2 regions of the Kribbella sp. NPDC056861 genome follow, and region 1 is predicted to be linked to the other one. Evidence: riboswitches for the same ligand, from Rfam matches in the RefSeq annotation. Region 1 holds a riboswitch; the other holds the start of a gene.

What was found. Region 1 has a riboswitch for cobalamin ahead of AB0P21_RS28905 (ABC transporter substrate-binding protein). Riboswitches for the same ligand answer to the same signal wherever they lie in the genome.
Region 2: linked by a shared signal. The riboswitch ahead of metE (5-methyltetrahydropteroyltriglutamate--homocysteine S-methyltransferase) and the one ahead of AB0P21_RS28905 (ABC transporter substrate-binding protein) in region 1 are both predicted to bind cobalamin.

What each region holds. Positions count from the first base shown of each region.
Region 1 covers NZ_JBFBNQ010000006.1:139,987-145,219, reverse strand. Annotated here, with positions in the region: gene AB0P21_RS28920 (FMN-binding glutamate synthase family protein) at 1-311, shown strand, start outside; gene AB0P21_RS28915 (thiamine pyrophosphate-dependent enzyme) at 322-2,046, shown strand; gene AB0P21_RS28910 (hypothetical protein) at 2,071-3,045, shown strand; cobalamin riboswitch at 3,067-3,252, shown strand; gene AB0P21_RS28905 (ABC transporter substrate-binding protein) at 3,259-4,290, shown strand; gene AB0P21_RS28900 (iron chelate uptake ABC transporter family permease subunit) at 4,287-5,233, shown strand, end outside.
Region 2 covers NZ_JBFBNQ010000002.1:726,885-732,117, reverse strand. Annotated here, with positions in the region: gene metE (5-methyltetrahydropteroyltriglutamate--homocysteine S-methyltransferase) at 1-1,541, opposite strand, end outside; cobalamin riboswitch at 1,673-1,886, opposite strand; gene AB0P21_RS10525 (hypothetical protein) at 1,974-2,492, shown strand; gene AB0P21_RS10520 (aspartate aminotransferase family protein) at 2,489-3,787, opposite strand; gene AB0P21_RS10515 (aminotransferase class III-fold pyridoxal phosphate-dependent enzyme) at 3,784-5,145, opposite strand; gene AB0P21_RS10510 (aldehyde dehydrogenase family protein) at 5,142-5,233, opposite strand, start outside.

The sequences.
Region 1 (5,233 bases):
TCGGCGTCGCGACCCAGGATCGACGCCGGATGCGCGCGCTCGACGTCACCGACAAGACCAGCCGGGTCGCCAACTACCAGCGCGAGACGGTCCAGCAGGCGATGCAGGTGATCGCCTCGATGGGGCTCGACGGCCCGCACCAACTCGAGCCGCGGATGCTGCGCCGGCGGGTCGACCACACCCGGACCGAGAGCTACGCGGAGCTCTTCGACTATCTGGCGCCGGGGCAGTTGCTGGCCGGCGTACAGGACCTGCCGAAGGCGTGGGCTCGCGATTGGGTACAGGCAGACCCGGACGTCTTTCGACCTTAGGGGAATCGCAGTGAGCACTGTCGCGGAGTTGCTGGTGGAGTCGTTGGCCGAGCACGGTGTCACGTCGGTGTGGGGTGTGGTCGGGGACGCGCTCAATCCGGTCACCGACGCGATCAGGCGCGAGGACCGGGTCGAGTGGATCGGCGTTCGGCACGAGGAGGCGGGAGCCTTCGCCGCAGGCGGGCAGGCATCGCTGACCGGGCGGCTCGGGGTCTGTATGGGGACGGTCGGTCCGGGGGCGATCCACCTGCTCAACGGCCTGTACGACGCCGCCAAGTCGCGGGTGCCCGTGCTCGCGATCTGCGGGCAGGTGCCGCGCGAGGAGATCGGCAGCAACTTCTTCCAGGAGGTCAACAACGACGTCCTGTTCGCCGACGTCGCGGTCTTCAGCGCGACCGTGTCGACCGCCGAGCAGGCGCCCGCGCTGATCGAGCAGGCGGTCAACGCGGCGCTGGCCGAGCGGGGCGTCGCCGTGCTGTCGATTCCTGGGGACGTCGGCGGGCTCGAAGTACCGAAGGACACGCCGGTGCCGCAGTTCCACGAGCCTGCGTCGCAGACGGTTCCGGAGGTGGCTGAGCTGCAGAAGGTCGCGGCGGTGCTGAATGCGGCCGAGCGCGTGACTTTGCTGGTCGGCGCTGGGGCTCGCGATGCGTTGGCCGAGGTGCAGCAGTTGGCGAGCACGTTGGCGGCGCCGGCGGTGCTGACGCTGAAGGCGAAGGAAGGCTTCGAGGAGAACCTGCCGCAGGAGGTCGGCCAGTCCGGGCTGCTCGGCAACCACGCGACCAAGGTCGCCTTCGACGGATGCGACGTGCTGTTCCTGGTCGGGACGGACTTCCCGTACCGCGAGTTCCTGCCGGCCGGGAAGACCGTCGTACAGCTGGATCTGCGGGGTGGCCACATCGGCAGGCGGGTGCAGGTCGACCACGGGTTGGTCGGGCACGCGCAGCCGACGTTGGCGCAGTTGCTGCCGCTGCTGGAGCAGAAGAGCGACACGGGTCATCTGGACAAGGCGCTGCACTCGTACGCCGCCTGGCGGGAGCGGCAGGTGCAGTTCACCGACCCTGCCTTCGACCGCAAGCCGAAGGGGTTGTTGCGGCGCAAGGTGGACAACCCGGAGGCCCGGATCCGGCCCGAGTTGCTGGCCGCGATGATCGACCGGCACGCGGACGACGACGCGGTGTTCACCAGCGACACCGGGATGTCGACGGTGTGGCTGGCGCGGTTCGTCCGGATGCGCGGCGACCGGCGGCTGATCGGCTCGTACAACCTCGGCTCGATGGCGAACGCGATGCCGCAGGCGCTCGGGCTGTCGGCGGTCGATCGGGATCGGCAGGTGATCGCGTTCTGTGGCGACGGCGGGTTGTCGATGCTGCTGGGCGATCTGATCACCGCGGTCGCGTACGAGTTGCCGGTGAAGCTGGTCGTCTTCAACAACGGGCGGCTGGGGATGGTCAAGCTGGAGATGGAGCAGGTCGGGTTGCCGGAGTACGGGACGAAGCTGGCGAACCCGGACTTCTCGGAGGTGGCCAAAGCGATCGGGCTGACCGGCTTCCGGGTCGAGCGGCCGGGCGAGGTGGAGGGTGCGGTCGAGGCGGCGCTCCGGACTCCGGGGCCGGTGCTGATCGACGTGGTGACCAATGCCGATGAGATCGCGCTGCCGCCGTCGCCGACCTTGCAGCAGGGCTGGGGTTTCGCGATCGCCAAGTCGAAGGAGTTTGTCGAGAGCCACGAGTAGTCCGAAGAAGTAGGCTCTGTGATCATGCGTACTCGTTCGGTGGTGGCCCTGCTCGGCAGTACTGCGTTGCTGGCTGGTTGCGGTGGTCCCGGCGGCGAGACGGCTCCCAGCGTGCCGCCGCTCGTCTCGATCAGTACGACGCCGACCGAGTCGCCCTCAGCCACACCGACCGAGACCCTGGGGACGCCGCCGACCTCCAAGGTGGCCGACACCCTGTGCATGCGGATGGACCAGACGCTCGTCCAGAGCGCTCTAGCCGTCCCCGTGGTGAAGATCGACCCGAAGCAGGTTCCTGCCGACTTCGGCTTCCCGACGTACGACGTATGCCAGCTAGGGCTCAGCACGACTCCCGCCGGTCCCGTACTGCGGGTCGGCATCTCGGTGTTCCCCTCGGCTCCGGCTGACCTCGCTGCGGCGCGCAAGGCCTACGACGCCACCAAGGGCGAGCCCGCCAAGCCGGTGACGGTCGCCCAGGGTGGCTTCGGGACCAGCAAGTTCGTGGTGTTCCTGCTCAACGGCAAGCTGGTCAAGGTCAGCGGGCCGCCCGCGACGCTCGCGAAGTACGTCGTACTGGGTGAGGAGGCGGCTCAACAGCTCGACGGGCTGCCATCGACCACACCGCCGCCCCCTCGGCAGGAATGCGACCGCGGCACCAAGACCGCCGCGAACGTGATGGGCGTCGAGGCCACCATCCGCCGCGACAGCGAGACCCCCGCCGGCGACCTCGTCTGCGGCTGGATCACCAAGACCCGCGTGCTCTACTCGACCGCCCGCCGGGTCGCCGACGCCGAAGCCGTCGTCGCCCCGACCCGCAAACTCGAGACCTCCTTCCCGATCCCGCTCGGCGACGAGGGCTACGTCGACACCGCCACCGGCCGCGGCGTGATCCGCGTCGGCACGGACAAAATCATCGACCTCGTCCCCCTCCCGGCCGGCACCGCCGACAAGGACGACATGGTCTCCTTCGCCCTCGCGATGTCCAGCCTGTACACCCGCTGAGCCCGGCGTCCACGGCGGGTGCTTAGGTTGAGCCGCCGTGGTGTTCGGGAAATCGGTGTGATGCCGGTGCGGCCCTCGCCACTGTGATCGGGATGTTCTGGGGTTGTTCCGGATTCGGAGACCACTGGCTGTAGTTGGCTGGGAAGGTCAGGCCCTTGGACGTAGTACCCGTCAGCCAGGAGACCGGCCACGGCGTGTCACACCGTCCACGAGGTGCTGGAGGCGCGCGTGAAAACGCTGGCTGCTGCTGTTGTCGTACTGTCCCTGGTCACCGGTTGTGGTGGTGCGGCGAAAGCCGGGCCCGGCGCTGACGCGGTGACGGTGAAGAACTGCGGGGTCGACGTCACGGTCGACGGACCGCCGAAGCGGGTGTTCGCGGCGTACCAGCCGGCGATCGAGATGGCGCACGCGCTGGGGATCTCCGATCGGCTGGTCGGTACGGCGTACCTGGACGCGGAGGTGCTGCCGCAGTACGCCGCGGCGCAGCAGGACCGCAAGTACTACAAGAACCTGCCGAGTCGCGAGGAACTGCTCAGCCAGGAGCCGGACTTCGTGCTCTCCGGGTTCAACGACGTGTTCGCCAGCGCGGGCAGCGACGGGAGTTTCGGGACCCGCAAGAGTCTGTCGGAGCTCGGCGTCCGGACCTGGATCTTCAGTCCGCTCTGCCCGACCGCGGACGGTAAGGGTGACGAGGCGATCGACCCGTCGACGGTCTCGATGGACAACGTGTACGCCGATCTGCGCGACCTCGGCAAACTCTTCGACGCGGGCAGCAAGGCCGAGGCGGTGATCGCCGACCAGCAGATGCGGATCTCGGCGGTCGAGGCGAAGGTGAAGGGCGCCGACCGGCCGACCGTGGCGATCCTGCGTCCGGGGCTCGAGGGCGGCGGTCTGACCGTGTCGGGTGGGCCCGACTTCGGCACCGTGCTGATCAAGCAGGCCGGCGGGGTGAACGCGTTCGCCGACCTGACCTCGAAGCGGAACGTGAAGATCAGCGTCGAGGAGTTCATCAAGCGCGATCCCGACTACGTCCTGATCAGCGGTTGCTGCGACGCCGGCCTGACCGAGGCGAAGGTCCAGCCTGACGTGCAGAAGATGCTGGCCAACCCGGCCTACGCCAACCTCAAGTCGGTCAGGAACAAGCACGTCCTGCCGTGGTTGTTCGCGCATCACTCGGCCGGCGTCCGCGGCGCCAACTCGACCGAGCTGATCGCGAAGATCATCCACCCCGACCTGGTCAAGTGAGGTCCGAGCCGGCCCTGCTGCGCAGTGGCGGCGCCCGGTCGGCCGGTCTGCTCGTCGCGGTGGCCGTCCTGTTGGCGGCCGCGTTGCTGTCGATGCTGGCCGGCAACCAGTGGTTCGGGCCTCATGACGTGTACGTCGCGGCGGCGGATTTCACCGGCTCCGACACCGACCGGGTGATCCGCTACCTGCGGTTCCCGCGGACGGCCGTCGGGCTGCTGGCCGGGATGGCGCTCGGCCTGTCAGGTGCCGTGATGCAGGGCATCACCCGCAACTCGCTCGCCGATCCGGGCATCCTGGGCGTCAACGCGGGTGCGGCGCTGGCGATCGTGGCGGCGATCAGCCTGCTCGGGGTGCAGTCGCTCAACGGCTATGTCTGGTTCGCGATGGGCGGCGCGCTGGTCGCCACCGTCGTGGTCTACCTGGTCGGATCGGTCGGCCGCGGCGGCGCCACTCCGGTCAAGCTCGCGCTGGCCGGCGCTGCCTTCTCCGCCCTGCTCGGCTCGGTCACCTCGGCCATCACCTTGCTCGACCTGACCGCCCTGAACGAGTTCCGGTTCTGGGTGGTCGGATCGTTGACCCTGGCAACCGGCGAGATCGTTGCCCAGAGCCTGCCATTCCTTGCCATCGGCATCGTTCTGGCGCTGGCCCTGGGCCGCTCGCTCAACCAGATCGCGCTCGGCGAGGAGCTGGCGGCAACCCTCGGCACCAGGGTCGGCCTGGTCCGCGTACTGGCCGCTCTCGCGATCATGCTGCTAGCCGGTACTGCGACAGCGATGGCCGGCCCGATCGCCTTCGTCGGCCTCGCCGTACCGCATGTCGCACGGTCCCTGGTCGGTGCGGACTACCGCTGGATCCTGCCCTGGTCACTGGTCCTCGCCCCGACCATGCTGCTGCTCGCCGACGTGGCCGGCCGGTTCGTCGCTCGCCCGGACGAGCTCCAGGT
Region 2 (5,233 bases), on a different contig from region 1:
TCCAGCTGCTCCGCGAAGTACTGGACCATGTCGTTGCGCTCGGGTTCGCCGTGCACGAGCACGTCCAGCCCGGCCTTCTCCTGGAAGGCGAGCACCTCCCGGATCTCCGCCTGGATCCGCTCGTCGTACTCCGGGACGCCGATCCGCTCGGCCCGCAGCTCGGCCCGCGCGGTGCGCAGCTCGTTGGTCTGCGGGAACGACCCGACCGTGGTGGTCGGCAGCAAGGGCAGTCCCAGGCGCGCTCGCTGGGCCACACTCCGTTCCCCGTACGGCGTCGCGCGGCGACTGTCCGCCGCGGTCACGCCGGTCAGCCGGTCGCGGACCTCACTGCGGTTGGTCAGCGCCGACCCGGCTCGCGCGTCGTGCGCCGCGCGGTTGGCGGCGAGCTCGGTCGCGATCGCCTCGGTGCCCTCGGTGATGCCGCGAGTCAGGGTGACGATCTCGGCCGTCTTCTGGCGCGCGAAAGCCAGCCAGGGCAGGACTTCCGGATCGAGATCCGTCTCGGCGGCGACGTCCAGCGGCACGTGCAGCAACGAGCTGGACGAGCTGACGTCGACCCGATCGGCCAGCCCCAACAGGGTGGCCAGCGTGGAGAGCGACTTGGACAGATTGTTGATCCAGATGTTGCGGCCGTTGACGACACCCGCGACCAGCCGCTTGCCGCGCAGCCCGCCGACCGAGGCCAGTGCGTCGAGGTTGGCCTCGGCGGGTCCGGTGAAGTCGATCGCGAGACCTTCGACCGGAGCCTTCGCCAGGACGGGGAGGGCTTCGCCGAGGCGGTCGAAGTACGAGGCGATGAGGAGCTTCGGGCGATCGGTGAGGTTGCCGAGCGTCGCGTAGGCACGCGCTGTGGCGTCCAGTTCGTCGGTCGTGCGGTCCTGGATGAGCGCGGGCTCGTCCAGTTGCACCCACTCGGCGCCGGCGGCCCGCAGGTCGGCCAGCACCTCGGCGTACACGGGGAGGAGTTGGTCGAGCAGTGAGAGCGGCTCGAAGCTGTCGGCGACGCCCGGAGCGGGCTTGGCCAGCAGGAGATAGGTGACCGGGCCGACGAGGACCGGGCGGGCAGCGAGGCCGAGCGCGACGGCTTCCTGCAGCTCGGTGACCTGCTTGGTGGAGTCGGCCGTGAAGACGGTGTCCGGGCCGAGCTCCGGGACCAGGTAGTGGTAGTTCGTGTCGAACCACTTCGTCATCTCCAGCGGCGCCACCTCTTGGGTGCCGCGGGCCATTGCGAAGTAGCCGTCCAGTGGGTCGGCGGCGACGGCCGAGCGGTGCCGCTCGGGGATCGCGCCGACCAGGGCGGTGGTGTCGAGCACGTGGTCGTAGTACGAGAAGTCGCCGGTGGGGACCTCGTCGATGCCGTCGGCGGCGAGTCGCCGCCAATTGGCCACGCGCAGGTCCTTCGCGGTCTGCCGGAGGGCGTCCGCGCTGACGCTGCCCTTCCAGTAGCCCTCGATGGCCTTCTTCAGTTCACGGTTGGGACCTTGCCGGGGGTAGCCGTACACGGTGGCCCGTGCTGCCGCGGCTGCGGACTTGCTGGTCAAGCGTCTCTCCTTCGTGAGGCGTCTCGTCGGACCAGGCGACTCGCGGAAGGGGAACAGCAGACACGGACCGTCGAATGGTCACATGCGCGCCGCGACCTTCCCACGAGGTCACCGAGGTCGACCACGAACGCTGAGCGTCCATGGGCAGTGGCAGGTCTTCGGACTCGCGGGCACGTCTGTTGCCAGACACCTAGTGGCCGTCGCTTCCCAGGTCCGCAAGGACCCAGTGCTGATGACGGCGGTCGTTCCCACTCACCGCTGCGGGGCAGTCCCGGAATCACACCGGGTTCCCTCTTACGACGTCCTACCTGGCGGGCAGGACGAACCAACTGCGATCACCACAGTACCCGCTGGAGTTGCTCTCGAGATGCGGGCTGCACAGTTTTTGCATAAGTTAGGCACTCAGTCGATCGGTGAGAAGGGTGGGGCCCGATGAAGGTTCGGCGAATACTGGCGGGGTTGGCCACGGTGGCGGCGCTCGCCGTCGCACTGGTGCCGGCCACGGTCGAGGACGCACCGGCGGAGGCGGCCGTCACCCGGTTGGGCAGCGCGGGGTACTGCCCGAACGCCAACGGCGTGACCGTGATCGTCGACTACCAGGGCCTCGGCGGGGCGACCGAGATCCGTTGTGCGCCGGGCGATCAGACCACGGGGCTGGCCGCGCTGGAGAACGCCGGGTTCGTCGTCACCGGCACCAACCGGTGGGGCAAGGCCTTCATCTGCCGGATCAACGGCAAACCGACCGCGGCCACCGAGCCGTGCGTCAACACGCCGCCGGCCAGCGCGTACTGGTCGTACTGGCACGCGCCGAACGGCGGCAGCTGGACCTACAGCCAGTCCGGCGCCTCCGCCCGCAAGCCTCCGCTCGGCAGCTTCGAGGGCTGGTCCTTCTCCCAGAACGCGGGCCCGACCACCAACCCGCCGCCGCGGGTGGCGCCGGTCCGCCCCTAGGTCACCTGCCGTACTGCGATCGCCGTGCGCTCAGCAAGCTCCGCGACCTGAGCGTCGGTGATCACCAGCGGTGGCCCGAGCAGGACGAGGTCGCCGGAGACGCCATCGGCACAGCCGGTGGAGTGGTAGAGCAGCACACCTGCTTCTTTGCCTGCAGCGACTATTCGCTCGGCGACGCGATCGGCCCGTGCGTACGGCGTACGGGTTGGTCGGTCGGCGACGAGTTCGACCGCGCAGAGCAGCCCGAGACCGCGGATGTCGCCGACGGCCGGGTGATCGCCCAGCTCTGCTTCGAGTGCCGACTTGAGGGCTGCACCTTGTCTGGCTGAGGCTGCGATCAGGTCGCGCTTCTGCAGCACCTTCAGTACTGCGTGCCCGGCCGCCGCGCCAACGACGTGGTGCGAGTAGGTGAAGCCATGGGTGAAACCGGCGATCTTCTCGTGCACCTCGCCACTGCAAGCAGCGAAGCCGAGTGGCCAGTAACCCGACGCCGCGCCCTTGGCGGCGACCAGGATGTCCGGCCGCACCTCCCAATGCTCACAGGCGAACCACTTCCCGGTCCGCCCGAAGCCGGTCATCACCTCGTCGGCGATCACCAGTACGCCGTACCGGCGGCAGACCCCGGTGATCGCGGGCCAGTAGTCGTCGGGCGGCACGCAGGCACCGAGCGCTGCACCCGAGATCGGCTCGGCAATGAAGGCCGCGACATTTTCCGGGCCCTCGGCAAGGATCAGCGCTTCGAGCTTCTCCGCATGCTGCTGGCCACAGCCTTCGGGGTGCGTCGGGAACTCGCACCGATACTCGTACGGCGTCGTGGTGTGCCGCGCGGATCCCAGCCACGGAAGATACGGCGCCCGCAGCCCGGGCCGCCCGGAAACGTCTAGCGCGCCCCGAGTGTTGCCGTGATACGCGCCCTGTCGGCCGATCACCACAGACCGATCCTCACCCCGGGCCAGGTGGTAGGCGCGTGCCATCTTCAGCGCGGTCTCGACCGCTTCGCTGCCGCCGGACACCGGATAGATGTGCGGATCGTCGACGGGTAGCAGGGGAGCCAGTGCGGCGGCGTAGTTCTCCAGCGCGGCGGAGGCGAAGGCGGTGCCGTGCGCATAGGAGACCAGCTTGGACTGCTGGGCGATCGCCTCTCCGACCTCCTCGACGCCGTGCCCGATGCCGACCACGATCGCGCCGCCCGAGCCGTCGAGGTACCGGCGGCCGGTGGTGTCGAACAGCAGTGCGCCGGAGCCCCGTGCAACAACCGGAAGGTCGTTGCCCGGGGCCCGAGAGAACACGGTCATCCGGCGACCGCGGCGCCGAACAGCTCCAGCGCGGTCTGCGCCTCGGCCGCCGACACCACCAGCGGCGGCGACATCCGGATCGAGCTCTCGCCGCACTCGAGCACCAACAGGCCACGCTCGAACGCACGCTGCTGGACCTCGGCCGCCTGCTCCGCGGTACGGAACTCGACGCCGATCATCAGGCCGAGACCGCGGACGTCGACGATCTGCTCGGGGAACTTCTGCTGCAGCTCACGCAGGCCGGTCATCAACTGCTTGCCGATGGTGTCAGCGTTGGCGAGCAGCCCTTCCTCCTGGATCACCTCGAGAGTCGCCAGCCCGGCCGCGCACGGGATCGGGCTACCGCCGTACGTCGAACCGTGGGCGCCGGCCGGCCAGCTCTCCATCAGCTCTGCCCGGGCCATGAACGCGCCCAGCGGCAAGCCGGAGGCGAGACCCTTGGCGCTGATCAGGACATCCGGCTCGACGTCCTGGTGTTCGATCGCCCACATCTTGCCGGTGCGTCCCGCGCCGGACTGGACCTCGTCGGCGACCAGCAGGATGCCGTGCCGGTCGCACAGCTCGCGCAGCCGGGTCATCCAGCCGGCCGGCGGCACCAGGTACCCGCCCTCACCCTGGATCGGCTCGACGAAGATCGCCGCCACCTCGCTGGGGGAGACCTGGTAGCGGAAGAGGGTGTTCTCCAGGTAGTCGAAGGTCGCGTCCTCGTCGTGGACCGGCGCACCCGTGATCGGGTCGCGGCCGTTGAACGCGTACGGCGCGTGCAGCACGCCGGGCAGCAACGGACCGAAACCCTTGTGGTACTTCGCCTTCGAGGCGGTCAGGGTGACCGCTCCCATGCTGCGGCCATGGAAGGCGCCGAAGAAGCTGATCACGTACGGGCGGCCGGTCGAGTACCGGGCGAGCTTGAGCGCTCCTTCGACAGCCTCGGCGCCGGAGTTGCTGAGGAACACCCGGACCGGGTCGCTCATCGGTGCGGTCGCGGCGAGTGCCGAGCACATCTCCGAGTAGATCGGCAGGTAGAAGTCGCTGGCCGAGTAGTGCAGGAGGGTCTCGGTCTGCTGCTTGACGGCCTCGACGACGCGCGGGTGGCAGTGGCCGGTGGAGTTGACCGCGATGCCGGCGTTGAAGTCGAGGAAGAGGTTGCCGTCGGCATCCTCGATCGCCAGGCCGTGGCCGCGCTGGGGGACCAGCGGGTAGGCGCGCGGGAGAGAACGGCTGGTGATGGCGAGGTCGCGCTCGACGATCGCGGCGGAGAGCGGGCCGGGCAGGGCGGTGCGGACGTCGGGGAGCGGTCGGTCGGCCAGCCAGTCGGGGCGTACTTGGACAGACTTGCCCGGAGAGATCGTCGCGGTCATCGGGTTACCACCGTTCGGGACTGTTCGCGGAGGAACTGCTGGACGTAGTACAGGCCGCCACCGGCCTTGCCGGAGGTGCCGGAGCCCT